Regions from separate parts of the Mesobacillus sp. ABV4_180 genome, predicted to be linked through region 2. Evidence: a T-box and tRNA genes for the amino acid it is inferred to sense, from the RefSeq annotation. Region 2 holds a T-box; the other regions hold tRNA genes.
The links. The T-box of region 2 lies ahead of tyrS (tyrosine--tRNA ligase). A T-box ahead of a tRNA ligase gene usually reads a tRNA of that ligase, here a tRNA-Tyr.
Positions count from the first base shown of each region.

Region 1 (7,685 bases), 2.4 Mb from region 2:
GCGAGTCTGAATAGGGCGAATGAGTATGTGGTCGTAGACCCGAAACCAGGTGATCTACCCATGTCCAGGGTGAAGGTTGGGTAACACCAACTGGAGGCCCGAACCCACGCACGTTGAAAAGTGCGGGGATGAGGTGTGGGTAGCGGAGAAATTCCAATCGAACTTGGAGATAGCTGGTTCTCTCCGAAATAGCTTTAGGGCTAGCCTCACGTTGTAAGAGTCTTGGAGGTAGAGCACTGTTTGGACTAGGGGCCCTCATCGGGTTACCGAATTCAGACAAACTCCGAATGCCAAAGACTTATCCGTGGGAGTCAGACTGCGAGTGATAAGATCCGTAGTCAAAAGGGAAACAGCCCAGACCACCAGCTAAGGTCCCAAAGTATACGTTAAGTGGAAAAGGATGTGGAGTTGCTTAGACAACCAGGATGTTGGCTTAGAAGCAGCCACCATTTAAAGAGTGCGTAATAGCTCACTGGTCGAGTGACTCTGCGCCGAAAATGTACCGGGGCTAAACGTATCACCGAAGCTGTGGATTGACATCTTAGATGTCAGTGGTAGGAGAGCGTTCTAAGGGCGTTGAAGCTAGACCGTAAGGACTGGTGGAGCGCTTAGAAGTGAGAATGCCGGTATGAGTAGCGAAAGATGGGTGAGAATCCCATCCACCGAATGCCTAAGGTTTCCTGAGGAAGGCTCGTCCTCTCAGGGTTAGTCGGGACCTAAGCCGAGGCCGAAAGGCGTAGGCGATGGACAACAGGTTGATATTCCTGTACCACCTCTTTATCGTTTGAGCGACGGGGGGACGCAGGAGGATAGGGTAAGCGCGCTGTTGGATATGCGCGTCTAAGCAGTTAGGCTGCAAGTGAGGCAAATCCCGCTTGCGTGAAGGCTGAGCTGTGACAGCGAGGGAAATTTAGTACCGAAGTTCCTGATTCCACACTGCCAAGAAAAGCCTCTAGCGAGATAAATGGTGCCCGTACCGCAAACCGACACAGGTAGGCGAGGAGAGAATCCTAAGGTGAGCGAGAGAACTCTCGTTAAGGAACTCGGCAAAATGACCCCGTAACTTCGGGAGAAGGGGTGCTCATTTGGGTGAATAGCCCGGATGAGCCGCAGTGAATAGGCCCAGGCGACTGTTTAGCAAAAACACAGGTCTCTGCGAAGCCGCAAGGCGAAGTATAGGGGCTGACGCCTGCCCGGTGCTGGAAGGTTAAGAGGAGGGGTTAGCACACGCGAAGCTCTGAATCGAAGCCCCAGTAAACGGCGGCCGTAACTATAACGGTCCTAAGGTAGCGAAATTCCTTGTCGGGTAAGTTCCGACCCGCACGAAAGGCGTAACGATCTGGGCACTGTCTCAACGAGAGACTCGGTGAAATTATAGTACCTGTGAAGATGCAGGTTACCCGCGACAGGACGGAAAGACCCCGTGGAGCTTTACTGTAGCCTGATATTGAATTTTGGTACAGCTTGTACAGGATAGGTAGGAGCCTGAGAAACCGGAGCGCCAGCTTCGGTGGAGGCGTCGGTGGGATACTACCCTGGCTGTATTGAAATTCTAACCCGCGCCCCTGATCGGGGCGGGAGACAGTGTCAGGTGGGCAGTTTGACTGGGGCGGTCGCCTCCTAAAGAGTAACGGAGGCGCCCAAAGGTTCCCTCAGAATGGTTGGAAATCATTCGCAGAGTGTAAAGGCACAAGGGAGCTTGACTGCGAGACCTACAAGTCGAGCAGGGACGAAAGTCGGGCTTAGTGATCCGGTGGTTCCGCATGGAAGGGCCATCGCTCAACGGATAAAAGCTACCCCGGGGATAACAGGCTTATCTCCCCCAAGAGTCCACATCGACGGGGAGGTTTGGCACCTCGATGTCGGCTCATCGCATCCTGGGGCTGTAGTCGGTCCCAAGGGTTGGGCTGTTCGCCCATTAAAGCGGTACGCGAGCTGGGTTCAGAACGTCGTGAGACAGTTCGGTCCCTATCCGTCGTGGGCGCAGGAAATTTGAGAGGAGCTGTCCTTAGTACGAGAGGACCGGGATGGACGCACCGCTGGTGTACCAGTTGTCTTGCCAAAGGCATCGCTGGGTAGCTATGTGCGGACGGGATAAGTGCTGAAAGCATCTAAGCATGAAGCCCCCCTCAAGATGAGATTTCCCATAGCGCAAGCTAGTAAGAACCCTGAAAGATGATCAGGTTGATAGGTCAGAGGTGGAAGCGCGGTGACGTGTGGAGCTGACTGATACTAATCGTTCGAGGACTTAACCAAATAGATCATTCGTTCTTCTTGAATTCTTCTTACACATTATCTAGTTTTGAGGGAATAAAGTTTTTTGCGAAAGCAAAATAACTTTCAAAAATTTCTCTTGCAAAATGCATAAAAAGCAGTATAATAGATATTGTCTTGAAAAAAAATGTCTGGTGGCGATGGCGAGAAGGTCACACCCGTTCCCATACCGAACACGGAAGTTAAGCTTCTCAGCGCCGATGGTAGTTGGGGGTTTCCCCCTGTGAGAGTAGGACGCCGCCGGGCAGGATGCATTTTCCATCCAGTTTCTCAGATACGGATCGTGAATCCAAGTCGCAGAAATATTGATTATTCCGCAGTAGCTCAGTGGTAGAGCACTCGGCTGTTAACCGAGCGGTCGTAGGTTCGAATCCTACCTGCGGAGCCATTTGGAGAGCTGTCCGAGAGGTCGAAGGAGCACGATTGGAAATCGTGTAGACGGTTACCGCTGTCTCAAGGGTTCGAATCCCTTGCTCTCCGCCATATAAACTTTATACATGGCCCCTTGGTCAAGCGGTTAAGACACCGCCCTTTCACGGCGGTAACACGGGTTCGAATCCCGTAGGGGTCACTTGATTTTTTCACAACAATGGAGGATTAGCTCAGCTGGGAGAGCATCTGCCTTACAAGCAGAGGGTCGGCGGTTCGATCCCGTCATCCTCCACCATAAAAACTTTATTACCGTCGCGGGGTGGAGCAGCCCGGTAGCTCGTCGGGCTCATAACCCGAAGGTCGCAGGTTCAAATCCTGCCCCCGCAATCAATGAGTTATTTTCAAGTAATATACTTGAAAATACTTTGGTCCCGTGGTGTAGCGGTTAACATGCCTGCCTGTCACGCAGGAGATCGCCGGTTCGATCCCGGTCGGGACCGCCATTTGTGGCTCAGTAGCTCAGTCGGTAGAGCAAAGGACTGAAAATCCTTGTGTCGGCGGTTCGATTCCGTCCTGAGCCACCATATATGCAAATCTGATGTACCAGGAAACATGATGAAATGGCTTTTTTAAAACTTGAAATCATGTTATAATGGAGGGGTAGCGAAGTGGCTAAACGCGGCGGACTGTAAATCCGCTCCCTCAGGGTTCGGCGGTTCGAATCCGTCCCCCTCCACCATTTTACAGGGGTATAGTTTAAAGGTAGAACGAAGGTCTCCAAAACCTTTGGTGTGGGTTCGATTCCTGCTACCCCTGCCAATTTTATAATGGCGATTGTGGCGAAGTGGTTAACGCACCTGATTGTGGTTCAGGCATTCGTGGGTTCGATTCCCATCAGTCGCCCCATTATAATCACAAAATTAATATTGTTGCATACAATATATTGGGCTATAGCCAAGCGGTAAGGCAACGGACTTTGACTCCGTCATGCGTTGGTTCGAATCCAGCTAGCCCAGCCATTTTGCGGAAGTAGTTCAGTGGTAGAATACAACCTTGCCAAGGTTGGGGTCGCGGGTTCGAATCCCGTCTTCCGCTCCAAAATGTTCGGCGGCATAGCCAAGTGGTAAGGCAAAGGTCTGCAAAACCTTTATTCACCGGTTCAAATCCGGTTGCCGCCTCCACTAGATTTCTAGTGTGAGCAGTAAGAAAGATCAATTTAATATGCCGGTGTGGCGGAATTGGCAGACGCGCACGACTCAAAATCGTGTTCCTTCTGGAGTGTCGGTTCGACCCCGACCACCGGTACCACTTTTAATATAAACAGGATAACCTGTTTTCTTTATTTTCAAAGATATGTATGCGGGTGTAGTTTACTGGTAAAACCTCAGCCTTCCAAGCTGATGTAGTGGGTTCGATTCCCATCACCCGCTCCATACATACGTGACTAACGCAGCATTTCGTTTCTCTAAAACGAAGTGTTGCGTTTTTTCTTTTTACGAATTCAATTGTAAGTATGTAATTGAACTAAAAAGTTATATAAAAGATTGATTGTTAATGGGTTCTGATTGTCGTTGAACAGAAAAAGGATGCATCAGCATCCCACAATTTTATACGTGCCTGTTCCACCATGGATTTGGGTGAACATGTTCATCAGTGATTCCGTCATTTTTTTCTTGTCTTCGTGAGTAGAAGATGGTCTTAAGTAAACGATTTGAAGTGCGTTTGTCGTACTTTCTGTAACCGAGGTTCTTGCCGAATCGACGAAAGGGCTGCCGAAGGGGCCTTCGTCATCAGCAGAGACGATCAAGTTGCCTAAGTTATTTGTCCTTCCGTTCAGTCCAGCGTATTCTTCGCTTTCATCTCCAATTTTGATTGTTACATTCCCATGCAATTTATCACTGTCATAGACTCCTATTGGTGTCTGGTATTCTAGTGAGAAGAAATTATTTAAGTCGATTGCGCTATGTATCGGCTGCAGATAGTTTTGCTTTGTTACCCGCCGGTAAAGAGCTTCGGCTGAGTGTCTGTATCGATTGGGATCCTTTCCGGTAGTTTTGAATATGGCGCGCCATTCCTTGATGCCTTGGAGGTCGGTTATACTCTTTTCCAAAAGGTCAAAGTAAATTGATTCCTGGAAAAGCTGTAGCCTGCCTTTCAACATTTGCGGAGAAGCGCCTACCTGGATATCGTTGTATTCGATGATTCCTACTGAAAAATCGGGAATGAGATCGCATATTGAGCTTGTAACTTGAATTTCCATTGATTCCACCTCCAAAACTGCTTTAAAATAGTTTATCATAAAAGTAATTTACTTTTAAATGTCAGGATTTATATAGATATCAAATTGGAAAGGAGGAACTACCATGGATACCTTAAGCTTGAAACGGGATATCATTGCTTACAGCAAAACGATTGGGATTGATAAAATTGGCTTTGCTGCCCCGTCTGCTTTTGAGGAAATGAAAATCCGATTATACAGACAGCAGGAACTTCAATATCAATCCGGGTTTGAGGAAAAAGACATTGAAAAGAGAACGGAGCCTGCCCTGATTTTTGAAAGTCCTAAGTCAATTATCTCTATAGCCTTGGCTTACCCTTCAAAGATGAGAACAACAGTGGTCAGCAAAAAGGGGGAAAGAAGAGGGATCTTCTGCCGTGCATCATGGGGAACTGATTATCACACTGTGCTTCGAGACCGGCTGCAAAAGCTCGAGGCGTATATAGCTGAAAAGGTTCCTGATGCCAGGTTCAAGTCAATGGTCGATACCGGGGAACTGGTTGACAGGGCTGTTGCTGAACGGGCTGGCATTGGCTGGAGCGGAAAGAATTGTTCAATCATCACACCTGAATTTGGATCCTATGTGTATTTAGGGGAAATGATTACGAATATCCCATTTGAACCTGATGCTCCTATGGAAGATCGCTGCGGCAGCTGCAATAAATGTGTGGATGTCTGCCCTACGGGTGCTTTGGTGCAGGGCGGGCAGCTTGATGCGCAGAGGTGTATTGCCTTCGTTACGCAAACAAAGGGCTTTCTTGCCGATGAGTTCAGGGAAAAGCTGGGCAACCGCTTATATGGATGTGATACATGCCAGACCGTTTGTCCTGAGAATAAAGGGAAAGATTTTCACTTCCATACGGAAATGGAACCGGATCCTGAGATTGCAAAACCTCTTTTGAAGCCTTTGCTGACAATGAGCAATCGTGACTTTAAGGAAAAGTTCGGTCATGTTTCCGGGTCTTGGAGAGGGAAGAAACCAATCCAGCGCAATGCGATTATTGCTCTTGCTCATTATAAGGATGAATCAGCCATTCCGGATCTTATTACCGTTTTAAAAGAAGACCCAAGGCCAGTGCTTAGAGGGACAGCAGCATGGGCCCTGGGGAAAATCGGCGGTACAGATGCATATGACGCATTGAATTTTTCAGCAGAGGTCGAAAAAGATGAGGAAGTGCTGGTTGAAATCGGCAAGGGACTGGAATTCTTCGCAGATGGGGCTAAGGCGAATACACCGTTGTAGAAGAATGGATTTTATTGAATCCATTCTTTTTTTATGCCTTAAACGTTGACTCCCTTCATACATATGAATGGTGAAGGGAGTGATGAACATGCGTGAGCAACTGCAGGAGCTTCTGGAACAGCGTGTCCTTCAATGTGTTTCCATGCCCCGCAATCAATTGCATGAATGTCCGGCAATAGAGCAGAAGAAGCAAAGCTGTGCGAAGAGGTCAGCTGAAATAGTAAAGGCAAGGGCAAAGGGCAAGGTTGATCGAATGGTGGAAAATCAAGAAAATACCTCGATTATGTATTCGGTCCATTTTCAATATTTAATCAGGCAACGAGATATATTTTACATGGAAGAAGAAGTTGAAAAAAGGCATGCGGAATTCTATAAAGGAATACTGGTGAACGATAGTAAACTGAATGAAGTGGAGCCTGCAAGAGCAGGAGCTGAGGCTGTCCCAGCTATTTCAGACCAAGAGGAGCATGGGAGGAAGGGGTTCCGGTACGACAGGCTGAAGGCTGTCCAATATGCTGAGAGATGGTGGAATGAATTCAATCCCGCTTATAAGAAGTTCGAGGTCGATTGCACAAATTATATTTCGCAATGTCTTCATGTCGGCGGGGCACCTATGCGGGGCTACCCGAACCGCAGCAATGGCTGGTGGATGCAGAATGATAATTGGAGTTTCAGCTGGACCGTGGCCAATGCGATGCGCTGGTATCTCCCTGCTCAAAAGCTGGGTTTGAGGGCAAGAGAGGTAGACAGTGCTGAGAAGCTCAAGCTAGGGGATGTCATCTGCTATGATTTTCAGGGGGATGGCCGATTTGACCATACAACGATTGTCACTGGCCATGATGCGAATGGAATGCCGCTTGTTAACGCGCACACTTACAATAGCCGGATGAGATACTGGGCATATGAGGATTCAACAGCCTATACCCCCAATATTAAATACAAGTTTTTTACGATTACTGATGACCAGGATGAGTAACCGACGGATTGGGATGGTCCTGTTTTTTTACTTGCAGCGTCAAACTCGGACTGCATTTCTTTTGTCGTCCTGCCGTGAAGTGGTATAATAGCTGTTAGAGTTTTTAACAGAGGTGAAAGTTTCATGGCATTTCATGTTGTATTATACCAGCCGCTGATTCCTGCAAACACAGGCAATATTGCGCGCACATGTGCCGGTACGGATACGGAGCTACATTTAATAAGGCCGTTGGGGTTCTCCACCGACGATAAGATGCTGAAGCGTGCGGGTTTGGATTATTGGGAGCATGTGAAGATTCATTATTATGATTCGCTCGAAGATTTCTATAACCAAAACTCTGGCGGGGAATTTTTCTATGTAACCAAATTTGGCAAAAAGGCTCACTCGGATTTTGATTACAGTGCTTCTGAAAAAGAGTTCTTCTTTATTTTTGGCCGGGAAACAACGGGATTGCCAAAAGAAGTGATTGAAGAAAATCTTGATCGATGCCTGAGGCTGCCGATGAATGAGAATATTCGTTCATTGAACTTATCAAATACAGC
Region 1 covers NZ_JBSWTJ010000001.1:3,645,392-3,653,076, reverse strand. The annotation lists rRNA gene ACXAEA_RS18695 (23S ribosomal RNA) at 1-2,256, shown strand, start outside; rRNA gene rrf (5S ribosomal RNA) at 2,405-2,520, shown strand; tRNA gene ACXAEA_RS18685 (tRNA-Asn) at 2,588-2,662, shown strand; tRNA gene ACXAEA_RS18680 (tRNA-Ser) at 2,666-2,757, shown strand; tRNA gene ACXAEA_RS18675 (tRNA-Glu) at 2,774-2,845, shown strand; tRNA gene ACXAEA_RS18670 (tRNA-Val) at 2,866-2,941, shown strand; tRNA gene ACXAEA_RS18665 (tRNA-Met) at 2,960-3,033, shown strand; tRNA gene ACXAEA_RS18660 (tRNA-Asp) at 3,074-3,149, shown strand; tRNA gene ACXAEA_RS18655 (tRNA-Phe) at 3,155-3,230, shown strand; tRNA gene ACXAEA_RS18650 (tRNA-Tyr) at 3,301-3,385, shown strand; tRNA gene ACXAEA_RS18645 (tRNA-Trp) at 3,392-3,465, shown strand; tRNA gene ACXAEA_RS18640 (tRNA-His) at 3,477-3,552, shown strand; tRNA gene ACXAEA_RS18635 (tRNA-Gln) at 3,591-3,665, shown strand; tRNA gene ACXAEA_RS18630 (tRNA-Gly) at 3,670-3,744, shown strand; tRNA gene ACXAEA_RS18625 (tRNA-Cys) at 3,753-3,827, shown strand; tRNA gene ACXAEA_RS18620 (tRNA-Leu) at 3,870-3,954, shown strand; tRNA gene ACXAEA_RS18615 (tRNA-Gly) at 4,006-4,079, shown strand; gene ACXAEA_RS18610 (B3/B4 domain-containing protein) at 4,238-4,906, opposite strand; gene queG (tRNA epoxyqueuosine(34) reductase QueG) at 5,010-6,167, shown strand; gene ACXAEA_RS18600 (amidase domain-containing protein) at 6,256-7,143, shown strand; gene trmL (tRNA (uridine(34)/cytosine(34)/5-carboxymethylaminomethyluridine(34)-2'-O)-methyltransferase TrmL) at 7,267-7,685, shown strand, end outside.
Region 1: it encodes a tRNA-Tyr, which carries the amino acid that the T-box ahead of tyrS (tyrosine--tRNA ligase) is inferred to sense. The anticodon was not compared.

Region 2 (7,685 bases):
TCCTCCTGTCTATTTGTAACCGCTTACAAATTACCCCCATAAACAGGATATGATATTTATCCCGATATGGAAAGCAATTTATCTTGCTTCAGACAGAAATTGTCAGATGGAAAAATAGGAAAAGAAAAAGCACTCATTCCTGAGTGCAGATAAAATTGAACTGATTTTCTTTTTGGACAACAACTTTATTTTTCCCGGAGCCTTTCGCGATATAAAGAGCCTGATCAGCTCGTTTGAAAACAGACTTAGTGGTATCCTCTTGCCCCCTGATCCATGCGGAAACCCCGCATGATATCGTCACATTCGGATTTGTATGCTGCTCCACCTTATTAACCAGCCTGTTCGCGATCTTCACACCAATCTCTAGCGGTGCTCCCGGCAAATAGATTGCCAGTTCTTCTCCACCCCATCTGGCGCCAATATCGGTTCCACGGATGTTTTGAGCAATCTGTCGTGCAAGCTGGATAAGGACTTCATCGCCAACCTGATGGCCATATTGATCATTTACTCGCTTAAAGTTATCGATATCAATCAAAATAAAGGTTCCCTGCGAATCTTCCAGCATGGACATATTCATCTTATCATCCAGGTATCCGCGGGAGTATAGCTTCGTTAAATGGTCTGTGACAACCATCTTTTCGAGCTCTTCGCGGAGCATCGAATTGGTGAACGCCAGGGTCGAATGGTGGATAAGCGACTGAAGCAGCTTGAAAGTATCAAAAGCAAAGTGGTATGGCTCCTCATGGAGGACAAGTGCAAAGCCTTTCAGTTCTCCACTCTGGATCATGGGTACACCCATGACTGAACGATATTGAATGGACATTTCCCCATCATCTGATGTGAAATCACCTATGAACAAAGCTTCCATTTCCTGCCTGATTCGTCTGCTGACATCAAAAATATACCTGGAGGCATCCTTTGAAAAGAAGAAACTGGTGCTTCCCTGAAGGATGGAGTAGTCGTTTTCCATGTCAAGCATGATAAAACCAACCTCCTGTGCGTTGAACGATTTCAGGATCTGGCGGCAAATGAACCTCATTGTATCAGTCAGACGAAGGCTCGTATTGAGTTGATGGGAAGTTTCGTTGATCAGCTGCAAATCAGCGACCAATTTCCTCGATTGCTCATACAGCTTGGCATTTTCCAGGGCACTCCCCGCCGTATTGGCAAGAAGCTTTATGAACTCCACTTCATTTTGCGGAAAAACAAGCGAATCCGGAGCAAGTACTTGCAGCACTCCATAAACACCCTGTTTTCCTTTCAAAGGAGCATACATAATGGAATTTTTATCAATGACGGAATCCTCAAACTGGATTTCCCCGCTTACATAGGATTGCATCGCAGTCAGGTTTTCACTGTCATATTCAAGGTCTTTAACCGGCAAGCCTCCATAACCCTTATGATCATGGGAAAGCAGCAGGTAATAAGTAAAGGTAGGGTACACTTCACGCAAAGTGGCGATAATTTCCCCGAGGACTGCGTCCATATCCATTGATGAGTGAAACTTTTCGGTAACCCTGAACAACTGCCTGTACCTTTTTTCTTCATCGATCGTTTGTGCAAGGTTTCGAACTTTCTTTATAAAAGCATCACACTCATACGAAATCATCTCCAAGAGCCGGTCTGAAGCAAACAGGGGCGAATGATGCTTCATTTCTATTGCAAACAGACCCTTAATCTTCTCCGTCGAAGACAGAACAAAAATCAGTTCATAACCTGGCATCGAAACAGGGTACCTAATGAAAGATCGTTGTCCGCCCTGCTCACTTACAAGGTAATCAACAATTGATCCGGACAATGCTTCGCTTTTAGCAGTGCGAGTTGTTGACTCCAAATATATGCTCTGTTTCCACTCTGCATAGCTGTAAAAATCGACTTCTTTCGCTTGAAGCAAATCTCGAAGAACAGCCAGCATTTTCGAAAGAACTTCAGAATAAGAAAATGATGATCTGCCAGTGCTGATCAAGTCGAAAAACCTGCTTTTCAGCTCTAATAATATTTCACGTTCCAACTTTTCTTCCATATGTATCACCTGTTTTAAAATCACTTCTGAAGTGATCCGTATGTCGCTCTTAATCAGGCTGCAGCCTGGAATTCTCCACGTGGCAAGTTTCTATATCAAAGGTCATATCCAAATTTTTGAAAAATAAAACAATTACTATTCATTATATCATAGACCTAGTAAAATAGTATGACTTCAAAGTATTCTTTCAAAAAGAATTTTTAATTTATAGTATTAAAACACCAGGTTTCTTTTTAATATAGCCTTGACTTTTCACATGCAGAAATTATATAATACTCTTTGTGTAAAATATCGCAGCCTATGTGATCAACATTGTGTCTGTATTTTGTTCCTCAATTCCAAATTGATGGTGTATCTCGTAACCCGCTGCTGCTAGGGCGAAGGTACATGAAAACAAAATACCCATAACTGGCAATCACAATCTGTTTTTATTTTACAAAATAAAAACTAAGGAGGAGTCATTCATGGCTCGTTATACCGGCCCAAGCTGGAAACTATCCCGCCGTCTTGGAATTTCACTAAGCGGTACAGGTAAAGAATTAGAAAAACGCCCTTACGCACCAGGTCCTCATGGTCCTAACCAGCGTAAAAAACTATCCGAATACGGATTGCAACTTCAAGAGAAGCAAAAGCTTCGCCACATGTACGGAGTAACTGAGCGCCAGTTCCGCAATCTGTTTGACAAAGCAGGCAAAATGTCTGGTAAGCACGGTGAAAACTTCATGATCCTTCTTGAAGCTCGTTTAGACAACGTTGTTTACCGTCTTGGTCTTGCTCGCACTCGTCGTGCAGCTCGTCAGTTAGTAAACCACGGTCACATCATGGTTGACGGATCTCGCGTAGATATCCCATCTTACCGCGTAGCTCCTGGCCAAACAATCACACTTCGTGAAAAGTCTCGCAACCTTGATGTTGTTAAAGAAGCAATCGAAGTTAACAACTTCGTACCTGACTTCTTGACTTTCGACGCAGACAAGCTAGAAGGAACTTTCACTCGTTTACCTGAGCGTTCTGAACTTCCAGCTGAAATCAACGAAGCTCTTATCGTTGAATTCTACTCTCGTTAATAGAGAGCTTAAACAAACCCCATCCATTTTGGCTGGGGTTTTTGTTTTGGGTGGATTTTTGGTATACCGCTTATTACACTTTTTGAGTGAAATGATACGATTCGCGGAATTATGATTGGAATTCGCGGAATCAGTCGTTCTTTTCGCGGAATTAAAGCATAAATCGCGGAATAAACCATGATTTCCGCGGAAAAATATTTTGTTGAATCGGTAACTAACAATTTTATCGCTCAAACAAAGCAAAAACAGCCTCCTTGTACATATGGAGGCTGTTTTTACATTAGTATTTAATCATAAAGTACTTCTTTTTACCGCGGCGAATGATGGTGAACTGCCCTTCGATTTTGTCCGTTTCACCCAGCACATATGCTGTATCCGTTACGCGGTCGCCATTTAATGATACGGCTCCATTGGCTACATCTTCACGAGCCTGGCGCTTTGATGGTGAAATCTTTGCAGAAACAAGCAAGTCAACCAGTCCAAGCTCATCTTCCCCCTCCACTGTAAAAGAAGGAACATCTTTGAAACCTTGCTGAATTTCAGAAGCACTCAAATTTTTGACATCGCCGCTGAAAAGGGCTGCGGAAATCTTGATTGCCTGCTGAAGAGACTCTTCGCCATGAATCATGCGTGTCATTTCTTCAGCCAGGGCTTTTTGTGCCTTGCGCAGATGCGGTTCTTCTTGAACGGCTTTTTCTAATGCTTCAATCTCCTCTTTCCCAAGGAAAGTGAAGAATTTCAAGTATTTCACCACATCAGCATCAGCCGTGTTGATCCAGAACTGGTAGAACTCGTATGGAGAAGTTTTTTCCGGATCCAGCCAAACTGCGCCGCTTTCTGATTTTCCGAATTTTGTTCCATCTGCTTTCGTCACAAGCGGTATTGTCAGACCAAATGCCTTCGAACCCTCTGCAGACATTTTACGGATCAATTCAAGACCTGTTGTGATATTGCCCCACTGGTCACTTCCGCCAATCTGCAATTTACAGTCATGTTTTTCGTATAAATGGAAGAAATCCATCGCCTGCAGGATTGTGTATGTGAATTCTGTAAATGAGATGCCTGTTTCAAGTCTTGAAGCGATTGTATCCTTCGCAAGCATGTAGTTCACGCCGACATGCTTCCCGAAGTCACGCAGGAATGTCACGATATCCATGGAACCGGCCCAGTCGTAGTTGTTGACCATCAATGCGCCATTTTCGCCTTCAACACTGAAAATTTTCTCAAGCTGTTTTTTGATGCCTGCTACATTCAGCTGGACTTGATCTAGAGTTTGAAGTTTACGCTCCTCGCTCTTCCCGCTTGGGTCGCCAATCAGGCCTGTCGCTCCGCCGACAAGGACAATCGGACGATGGCCGGCATTCTGGAAACGGCGCAATGTCAGGAATGGCAGCAAGTGGCCAATGTGCATGCTGTCTGCAGTTGGATCGACTCCGCAGTATAATGAGATCTTTTCCTTAGTAAGGACATCTTTAAGCCCCTCTTCATCCGTCTGCTGGTAAATAATCCCGCGCCATTCGAGATCCTTTAGTAATTCCATCTTTTCTTCCTCCATTCAAAAAATATATTTCGTGACCGGATTTTTTGCGAAATAAAAAACGCCCCTGCAATAAATGCAGGGGCGCTGTATGCGCGGTACCACCCGGCTTGAAAACAAAATTGTCTTCCACTCAATAAAAATAACGGTTACACCGGCCGCGGCTACTCTGTAAAACGGTTCACTGCGGCGCTCGGGGAGGTAATTCATCCTTCTGTTTGTACCGGCTCACAGCGGCCGCCGGCTTTCTGGAACATTGACAGAAGCACTACTCATTCCCTTCACAGCTTTTTACTATAAAGTTAATAAAGCATTTTTACCACAAAGCAATATATATTGTCAAATTCGACATAAATTTTCTGAAAAATTAAGATTGTCGTCTTTTCGACAGCGTGTTTATGCTATAATGTATGTGATTTTAGGGGGAATGATATGAATGCATGAAGGAAAACAGCCTTGGAAAGAGAAGCTTAAATCCTTAGGTGCTATTTTTACGAATAAAAAGACCGTAAAAGGAGCCCGGATTACATATTCGGTCGTCTGGAACATGCTGCTGTTATTGATCATCGTGCTAGTCCTCGGTGCTGGTTTTGCCGGAGGGGTGGGTGCGGGGTACTTTGCATCCCTTGTCAAGAATGAACAAATCAGACCTTATGAAAATATGAGGAAAGATATTTACAACTATGAAGAAACATCGGATCTATATTTTGATAACGATGTTTATCTTGGCAAGCTCCGAACGGACCTTTACCGTGAGGAAGTAAAGCTTGATGATATGTCTAACCATTTGATAAACGCAGTAGTCGCAACCGAAGATGAGTACTTTTACGAGCATGATGGTGTAGTTCCAAAAGCGATCATGCGTGCACTTTTCCAGGAGGTCACAAACTCAGCGACATCCTCCGGAGGAAGCACACTGACGCAGCAGCTCATCAAGAACCAGATTCTGACGAATGAAATTTCCTTCGAGCGGAAAGCGAAAGAAATCCTTCTCGCCCTTCGCCTTGAGAAATTCTTCGACAAAAAAGAAATCCTCGAAGCATATTTGAACGTTGCCACATTTGGCCGTAATGCGAATGGCAGCAACATTGCCGGTGTACAGGCTGCTGCTAAGGGAATCTTCGGAAAAGATGCAAAGGATCTTACTTTGCCTCAGGCAGCATTTATCGCTGGCCTTCCACAGAGTCCTTTTGGTTATACGCCGTTCAGCAGCGACCATGGCAAGCTTAAGGATGCCGCTGGACTGGAACCGGGCATGACAAGATTCAAAACCGTCCTTACAAGGATGCACGGAGCCGGATTCATTACCGATACAGAATTCAAAGAAGCAATCAGCTATGATATTACGAAAGACTTTGTAAAAGAAGTTCCAAGTGACAATACTGTTGAGGAATATCCATTCCTGACGTTTGAAATCGAGGCACGTTCGGTAGAAATCCTGGCGAAGATCCTGGCAGAGCGTGATGGCTATGAAAGTGAAGATTTCGAAAAGGATAAAGATCTGAAGGCTGAGTATCAAGCACTTGCTGATCGCGACCTGCGCCAGAATGGCTATAAGATTTACACAACAATCAATAAAAAAATCTACGAAAAAATGCAGGAAACGGCAAAGAACTACCCTTACTATGGAAGTGACAAACCTCAGGAAGTCCCGGATCCAGATGATCCGAACAAAACAATCGTGATCCAGGAACCTGTAGAAGTTGGTGCTACCTTAATCGAAAACAAAACGGGGAAAATCATCAGCTTTGTTGGCGGCCGCAATTTCAAGCGTGAACAAACAAATCACGCAACAAGGGCCCCTAGACAAAACGGTTCGACGATGAAGCCGCTTCTCGTTTACGCTCCTGCAATGGAACTTGGAAAGCTGCATCCGGGTTCTGTCCTGCCAGACGTTCAAGTATTCTTGAATGGACCAGGCAAGGCATGGCCGAACAACTATGATATGAGTTACAGCGGATTGACATCAGCAAGACATGCACTGACAAAATCCTATAACGTACCCGCTGTTCTTGCATATAAGAGTATCATCGGTCAAAGACCGGCAAACTTCCTTGATAAGATGGGATTCTCTAATCTGCAAAAGGATGATTACGAAAACCTGTCAACAGCAATCGGATCGCTGCGGGGCGGTGTCACTGTTGAAGAAAACACCAATGCATTTGGCACATTTGCCAATGGCGGGAAGTTCATCGATGCGTATATGATCGAGAAAATTGTGGATAAACATGGGAACATCGTTTTTCAGCATAAATCTGAACCTGTCGATGTCTTCAGCCCTCAAACAGCTTATCTCACGATTGATATGATGCGTGATGTAATTAATCGAGGAACTGCAACAGCCGTCAAAGGCAGACTGAAGTTCGGCTCTGACTGGGCTGGAAAAACAGGAACAGGCCATGATTATTATGATGCATGGTTTGTAGCTACTAACCCTAATGTATCTTTCGGGGTATGGCTGGGTTATGACCACAACAAACAGCTTGAAAAAAGATATAAAGGACTTTCCTATGGAGTCAGGACCCAATACATTTGGGCTGACCTTATGAACGATGCATATTCCGTTGCTCCTAAGCTTGTTGATCCTGAGGGAAGCTTCAAAATGCCAGGCGGAATCGTCAAGAGATCTTATTGCGCAGTATCAGGCTTGCTGCCTTCAAGTGCATGTTCGAAAGCCGGACTTGTAGAGTCAGACTACTTCATTGCAAAGTACGCACCGACAAAAGTGGATGACAGCCTCGTTGAAAACAAATTCGTTTTCGTAGGCGACAAACGCTTCCTGGCACTTGATTCAACACCTGCTGAATTTACAGAGTCAGGAGTCATCTTGAATCCAGAATATATGGAAAGCATCATAGGCCATAAAATCAGGAACCCTCAACAGCTGATCCCTAAAAAGGATGCCTGGAACAAAATCCTTGTTGCGGATGACAAGCTGAGTGAGAATGGAAAAACCCCGGCAGCATTGGGAATCAAGCTTTCAGGCAAGACGATTACCTGGGGCAAGCATCCTGAAAACGACATTGTCGGTTACCGGATTTACAACAACAAGAAAAAA
Region 2 covers NZ_JBSWTJ010000001.1:1,275,729-1,283,413, reverse strand. The annotation lists gene ACXAEA_RS06385 (sensor domain-containing diguanylate cyclase) at 134-2,023, opposite strand; gene rpsD (30S ribosomal protein S4) at 2,488-3,090, shown strand; gene tyrS (tyrosine--tRNA ligase) at 3,371-4,630, opposite strand; T-box leader at 4,705-4,921, opposite strand; gene ACXAEA_RS06370 (transglycosylase domain-containing protein) at 5,064-7,685, shown strand, end outside.

Region 3 (7,685 bases), 1.2 Mb from region 2:
AATTGAAATCAACGCTCCGATTCGGCGTTTAGCCATATAATCGGTTGCCTTGATAATGGCCTCCACCATCTTTTCTTCATCTTCCTCTTCCTGCAGCCCCGATCTGGCAAAAAGCCGCCCTCGGCCGAGCTGCTCGAGCGCCCGTCTTAATTCGGGCTGGAATATGATGATAATGGCCAGGAATCCCCAGGTTAACACTTGCTCCATCATCCAGCTGAGCGTGTTCAATCCGAAGAAATCACTGACAAACTTTACAATCAGGATGACAAAGATCCCTTTTAAAAGCTGGACAGCCTTCGTTCCACGAATGATCGCAATCAGCTTATAAATGACGAACCAAACCAGGAGTATGTCAACAATATTGGCTAGATATTCTAAGATATCGAAATCCGCAAACGACATTGCACTTCCTCCAATAGTTTAGTAAGGGCTTATTTTCGCAATGCGGCGAAAACAGCTTTTTGATTAAAAGCGGAAGTTGAAGATGATCAATGCACACTTCAGCCTATAAAACAAAGATAACTTTTTCATTATAACATAAGAGCACTTTAAAATAATAATGATGTCATACGTCTGCAATTTAGTCGCCCAGATAACCTAAAAAACAGTCACTCCTATTGGAATGACTGTTCCTTTTCATCGTTTTCAAAAAGGTCTACTGCGTTCTTTACTGTCTTTTTGATATGATACCAGATCCATTCAAACACTTCATTGACCTCTGTTATTTCTCCTGTCACATTACCTGCAGAAGCCAGGTATTTCTCACCCTTGATCAATTCACCGTTGATCACTGTGACATTGCCCTGGACCTCACCCTCGATCTTGACTTTGCCGTTGCGGACCACAACGTCTCCCTTGACCACTTCACCTTCAGGAACGATGACGGTGTCATTTTCCACGACCAGGTTCGGCTGCTTGGATACGGAGAACTGGTGCTCTTCGTTCCAGGTCGTCAAGATGCTTCCTGCCATTAAAGCCAGGAACAGAGAGGCCGCTGTCAATAATGGATGGCTCCTGAACCATCGCTGGATTTCCGTCTTCTTCTTTTCTTTCGGCAACCCAGCCATTACCTTCGAGGTAAAATCATCTGGTGCCTGGATATGCGAGGTACTTTGCACAAGAGCGATTGCTTTGTTCAGCTCCCTGAAGTATTCCTGGCAATCTGTACAGCTCTGTAGATGCTCTCTTAAAATCTTTTCATGTTCTTCAGATATTTCATCATCTAAATATTCATGCATATAGTCAATAATATGTTCGGGACATTTCATTTTCTTTCACCTCACCTTATACGTTTCGCAGTTGCTGCCTTAAGGCTTCTCTTCCTCGATGGATCCTCGTCTTTACTGTGCCAAGCGGGAGATCCAGAATTTCGCTGATCTCATTCAGGCTTAGCTCCTCAATATACTTTAATACGATGACTGATCTATATTTATCGGGTAATTTTGAAATTTCTTTTTGAATCCTGTCCTGCAGTTCGATACTTTCAACCTCATCCTCTGGCAATGGGGTTTCAGAAGGGACTTGTGAATACATCGTCAAGCCTTCCGTGCCCGGTACTTCTGCATCAAGAAAATAATCTGGTTTCTTTTTGCGGATCCTGTCAATGCAAAGGTTGGTAGCAATCCTATAAAGCCAGGTTGAAAATTTCAAGCTTTGATTGAAACTGTTAATATTGATATATGCACGGATAAAGGCTTCCTGTGAAATATCCTCTGCCTCATGCCGATTGCCGAGCATACGGTAGCAAAGCTGAAATACCTTGTCCTTGTATATTTCAACAATCTCCCCATAGGCATTCTGGTCTCCTTTGATGACCTGTTTTATTCTGTGTTTTACGATCGTCTCCATTATTTTACCTCCGCGCTTTATGCGGCTAATCGATATACGAATCGATTCCGGAAAAGGTTTCATTTTTTTATAAAAACTTTATTTATATATGTATTAGACAAAACGTTCATTTCTTCTCGCAGGATTTCTTATAATGCAGCTCTGCGAAAAAAGTCTAAAAAACTCGACAAGTTAATATTAACAAATTTTTACCAGTTTGGTTTAAAAAGTTTTTTACAGGGTATAAATGGACTATATTTAGTGAAAGCGAGGAATTTTCGCAATGTGTGCAGAAGCTTTGTTGAAGGATATTGAAAATTGCCGTAAAGAAATGGTTGAACTGGCCGCAAAAACCTCGCTGTCAAATCAACGAGTGGTAGATATTAGCATAAAACTCGACCATTTATTAAATAAATATTATCACTTATCTTCAAAAAAGACAGTTCTATATTAATGATAAAAAGAGCAGTAGCCCAAAATCTGGCCGCTGCTCTTATTTTTTTACAGGTTAATAAAATTATATTCCTGTTGCTATTCTGGATTACAATAGTTTTTCACCAAATAACGATCCCATCAAAGCCACTGCTGCAACTGCTGTTCTGTTCTTTTCGTCAAGAATCGGATTTACCTCAACGAATTCCGCAGAAGTGATGATTTTTGCTTCTGCCAGCATTTCCATTGCCAGGTGGCTCTCACGGTAGCTGATTCCGCCCATCACCGGTGTCCCCACTCCTGGTGCATCTGTAGGATCCAATCCATCAAGATCAAGTGACAGGTGAACACCATCTGTCTTTTCTTTTAGATAATTAATTGTTTCTTCCATTACCGCAGCCATTCCAAGTCGATCAATTTCATGCATAGTAAAGACTTTGATGCCGAGTTCCTTAATTAACTTCTTCTCACCATCATCAAGAGCACGCGCCCCGATTATCACGATGTTTTCCGGCTTTACCTTAGGTGCGTAACCACCTAATTGCGTAAGCATTTCATGGCCAAGACCGATGCTGGCAGCCAGTGGCATGCCGTGGATATTTCCTGATGGTGACGTTTCTGCTGTGTTTAAATCCCCATGTGCGTCATACCATATGACCCCAAGGTTTTTATAATGCTTCGAAACCCCTGCCAATGTACCAATGGCAATGCTATGGTCCCCACCTAAAACTAGCGGAAATGAACCCGACTCAATGATTTTATCGACTTCATCAGCAAGCAGATTATTTTTTTCAGCAACCAGCTCCAGATTGCGGAGGTTGCTGTTAGGATCAATCTTCACCTCTGGCCTGCCGACGGCGATATCACCTAAATCCTCTATCTCATCAAATAACACTCTTAATCTTTCATTGATACCTGCATAGCGAATCGCACTCGGGCCCATGTCGACTCCCCTTCTCATCTGACCCAGGTCCATCGGCATGCCAATAATTGAAAGTTTCTTCATATAATTCTCCCCCTTGCATTCTCTCATCTCTCCCCTTATTTTAAACGCTTTCATTTCAATGACTCAACTGGACAATTTAATGAATATATATACGGTTTCGAATTGATTGAATTAATAGTCATAATAGGTGTGCGGGGGAAAATTATAAAGCCCTCTGCTTCTAAGCATAAAAAAAGCCATAAACCCTGTTGGATTTATGACTGAAATGGTATTTATGTAGTGTGATGGTGGAGCCTAGCGGGATCGAACCGCTGACCTCCTGCGTGCAAGGCAGGCGCTCTCCCAGCTGAGCTAAGGCCCCATATGGAGCGGAAGACGGGATTCGAACCCGCGACCCCAACCTTGGCAAGGTTGTATTCTACCACTGAACTACTTCCGCGTATCATTTATTATATCGATAAAACCCCTAAAAATAAAGGGTTAAGTTTATCCTTAGGGGTCCTAACATAAGTGAGCCATGAAGGACTCGAACCTTCGACCCTCTGATTAAAAGTCAGATGCTCTACCGACTGAGCTAATGGCTCATAGGATATAATCTACCCTATTCATCGTCTCTTTAGCACCTTTTAATGCAAAAAAGAAAATAAAAATGGCTGGGCTAGATGGATTCGAACCAACGCATGACGGAGTCAAAGTCCGTTGCCTTACCGCTTGGCTATAGCCCAATGAAAAAATAAAAAGGACATCAATTGCTTGTCCAATTTTGATATGTATTAAAATGGTGGAGGGGGACGGATTCGAACCGCCGAACCCTGAGGGAGCGGATTTACAGTCCGCCGCGTTTAGCCACTTCGCTACCCCTCCACATATGGTGCCGGCGAGAGGACTTGAACCCCCAACCTACTGATTACAAGTCAGTTGCTCTACCAATTGAGCTACACCGGCAAAATGTGTATTTCACTGTGTGAAAAATAATGGTGGAGGATGACGGGATCGAACCGCCGACCCTCTGCTTGTAAGGCAGATGCTCTCCCAGCTGAGCTAATCCTCCATTAGTATGTTCCTTGTTGTAAAAAAACTAAGTGACCCCTACGGGATTCGAACCCGTGTTACCGCCGTGAAAGGGCGGTGTCTTAACCGCTTGACCAAGGGGCCATATAATAATATTTTGAGAGCTTCCAAGCGGGCTCGAACCGCTGACCTCTTCCTTACCATGGAAGTGCTCTACCTGCTGAGCTATGGAAGCATTTTGCTGCCAGCTCAAATGACTTTCGTCATTTAGAGATAATGGCTCCGCAGGTAGGATTCGAACCTACGACCGCTCGGTTAACAGCCGAGTGCTCTACCACTGAGCTACTGCGGAATAATGGTAATTTAACATAACTCTTGCAGATGATTCGGTTGCCTCATCTTAGTAGTTTGTCCAAGATGAAATTGCAACATTGCCCGGCGGCGTCCTACTCTCACAGGGGGAAACCCCCAACTACCATCGGCGCTGAGAAACTTAACTTCCGTGTTCGGTATGGGAACGGGTGTGACCTTCTCGCCATCGCCACCAGACAATTTTTCAAGAACAATATTTATTATACTGTCTTTTATGCATTTTTCAAGAGAAATTTTCATTCCCTCAAAACTAGATAATGTTGTAAGAAGAATTCAAGAAGAACGAATGATCTATTTGGTTAAGTCCTCGAACGATTAGTATCAGTCAGCTCCACACGTCACCGCGCTTCCACCTCTGACCTATCAACCTGATCATCTTTCAGGGTTCTTACTAGCTTGCGCTATGGGAAATCTCATCTTGAGGGGGGCTTCATGCTTAGATGCTTTCAGCACTTATCCCGTCCGCACATAGCTACCCAGCGATGCCTTTGGCAAGACAACTGGTACACCAGCGGTGCGTCCATCCCGGTCCTCTCGTACTAAGGACAGCTCCTCTCAAATTTCCTGCGCCCACGACGGATAGGGACCGAACTGTCTCACGACGTTCTGAACCCAGCTCGCGTACCGCTTTAATGGGCGAACAGCCCAACCCTTGGGACCGACTACAGCCCCAGGATGCGATGAGCCGACATCGAGGTGCCAAACCTCCCCGTCGATGTGGACTCTTGGGGGAGATAAGCCTGTTATCCCCGGGGTAGCTTTTATCCGTTGAGCGATGGCCCTTCCATGCGGAACCACCGGATCACTAAGCCCGACTTTCGTCCCTGCTCGACTTGTAGGTCTCGCAGTCAAGCTCCCTTGTGCCTTTACACTCTGCGAATGATTTCCAACCATTCTGAGGGAACCTTTGGGCGCCTCCGTTACTCTTTAGGAGGCGACCGCCCCAGTCAAACTGCCCACCTGACACTGTCTCCCGCCCCGATCAGGGGCGCGGGTTAGAATTTCAATACAGCCAGGGTAGTATCCCACCGACGCCTCCACCGAAGCTGGCGCTCCGGTTTCTCAGGCTCCTACCTATCCTGTACAAGCTGTACCAAAATTCAATATCAGGCTACAGTAAAGCTCCACGGGGTCTTTCCGTCCTGTCGCGGGTAACCTGCATCTTCACAGGTACTATAATTTCACCGAGTCTCTCGTTGAGACAGTGCCCAGATCGTTACGCCTTTCGTGCGGGTCGGAACTTACCCGACAAGGAATTTCGCTACCTTAGGACCGTTATAGTTACGGCCGCCGTTTACTGGGGCTTCGATTCAGAGCTTCGCGTGAGCTAACCCCTCCTCTTAACCTTCCAGCACCGGGCAGGCGTCAGCCCCTATACTTCGCCTTGCGGCTTCGCAGAGACCTGTGTTTTTGCTAAACAGTCGCCTGGGCCTATTCACTGCGGCTCATCCGGGCTATTCACCCAAATGAGCACCCCTTCTCCCGAAGTTACGGGGTCATTTTGCCGAGTTCCTTAACGAGAGTTCTCTCGCTCACCTTAGGATTCTCTCCTCGCCTACCTGTGTCGGTTTGCGGTACGGGCACCATTTATCTCGCTAGAGGCTTTTCTTGGCAGTGTGGAATCAGGAACTTCGGTACTAAATTTCCCTCGCTGTCACAGCTCAGCCTTCACGCAAGCGGGATTTGCCTCACTTGCAGCCTAACTGCTTAGACGCGCATATCCAACAGCGCGCTTACCCTATCCTCCTGCGTCCCCCCGTCGCTCAAACGATAAAGAGGTGGTACAGGAATATCAACCTGTTGTCCATCGCCTACGCCTTTCGGCCTCGGCTTAGGTCCCGACTAACCCTGAGAGGACGAGCCTTCCTCAGGAAACCTTAGGCATTCGGTGGATGGGATTCTCACCCATCTTTCGCTACTCATACCGGCATTCTCACTTCTAAGCGCTCCACCAGTCCTTACGGTCTAGCTTCAACGCCCTTAGAACGCTCTCCTACCACTGACATCTAAGATGTCAATCCACAGCTTCGGTGATACGTTTAGCCCCGGTACATTTTCGGCGCAGAGTCACTCGACCAGTGAGCTATTACGCACTCTTTAAATGGTGGCTGCTTCTAAGCCAACATCCTGGTTGTCTAAGCAACTCCACATCCTTTTCCACTTAACGTATACTTTGGGACCTTAGCTGGTGGTCTGGGCTGTTTCCCTTTTGACTACGGATCTTATCACTCGCAGTCTGACTCCCACGGATAAGTCTTTGGCATTCGGAGTTTGTCTGAATTCGGTAACCCGATGAGGGCCCCTAGTCCAAACAGTGCTCTACCTCCAAGACTCTTACAACGTGAGGCTAGCCCTAAAGCTATTTCGGAGAGAACCAGCTATCTCCAAGTTCGATTGGAATTTCTCCGCTACCCACACCTCATCCCCGCACTTTTCAACGTGCGTGGGTTCGGGCCTCCAGTTGGTGTTACCCAACCTTCACCCTGGACATGGGTAGATCACCTGGTTTCGGGTCTACGACCACATACTCATTCGCCCTATTCAGACTCGCTTTCGCTGCGGCTCCGTCTCTTCAACTTAACCTTGCATGTAATCGTAACTCGCCGGTTCATTCTACAAAAGGCACGCCATCACCCATGAACGGGCTCTGACTACTTGTAGGCACACGGTTTCAGGATCTCTTTCACTCCCCTTCCGGGGTGCTTTTCACCTTTCCCTCACGGTACTGGTTCACTATCGGTCACTAGGGAGTATTTAGCCTTGGGAGATGGTCCTCCCAGCTTCCGACGGGATTTCTCGTGTCCCGCCGTACTCAGGATCCACTCAGGAGGGAACGAAGTTTCAATTACAGGGTTTTTACCTTCTCTGACGGGCCTTTCCAGACCACTTCATCTACCCCGTTCCTTTGTAACTCCATGTAGAGTGTCCTACAACCCCAAGAGGCAAGCCTCTTGGTTTGGGCTATGTCCCGTTTCGCTCGCCGCTACTCAGGGAATCGCGTTTGCTTTCTCTTCCTCCGGGTACTTAGATGTTTCAGTTCCCCGGGTCTGCCTTCAATACCCTATGTATTCAGGTAAAGATACTGTTCCATTACGAA
Region 3 covers NZ_JBSWTJ010000001.1:118,732-126,416, forward strand. The annotation lists gene cdaA (diadenylate cyclase CdaA) at 1-402, opposite strand, end outside; gene ACXAEA_RS00595 (anti-sigma factor family protein) at 615-1,268, opposite strand; gene sigW (RNA polymerase sigma factor SigW) at 1,285-1,848, opposite strand; gene ACXAEA_RS00605 (Spo0E family sporulation regulatory protein-aspartic acid phosphatase) at 2,111-2,281, shown strand; gene rocF (arginase) at 2,369-3,265, opposite strand; tRNA gene ACXAEA_RS00615 (tRNA-Ala) at 3,491-3,566, opposite strand; tRNA gene ACXAEA_RS00620 (tRNA-Gly) at 3,570-3,644, opposite strand; tRNA gene ACXAEA_RS00625 (tRNA-Lys) at 3,717-3,789, opposite strand; tRNA gene ACXAEA_RS00630 (tRNA-Gln) at 3,856-3,930, opposite strand; tRNA gene ACXAEA_RS00635 (tRNA-Tyr) at 3,985-4,069, opposite strand; tRNA gene ACXAEA_RS00640 (tRNA-Thr) at 4,075-4,150, opposite strand; tRNA gene ACXAEA_RS00645 (tRNA-Val) at 4,181-4,256, opposite strand; tRNA gene ACXAEA_RS00650 (tRNA-Glu) at 4,289-4,360, opposite strand; tRNA gene ACXAEA_RS00655 (tRNA-Thr) at 4,379-4,451, opposite strand; tRNA gene ACXAEA_RS00660 (tRNA-Asn) at 4,494-4,568, opposite strand; rRNA gene rrf (5S ribosomal RNA) at 4,650-4,765, opposite strand; rRNA gene ACXAEA_RS00670 (23S ribosomal RNA) at 4,884-7,685, opposite strand, start outside.
Region 3: it encodes a tRNA-Tyr, which carries the amino acid that the T-box ahead of tyrS (tyrosine--tRNA ligase) is inferred to sense. The anticodon was not compared.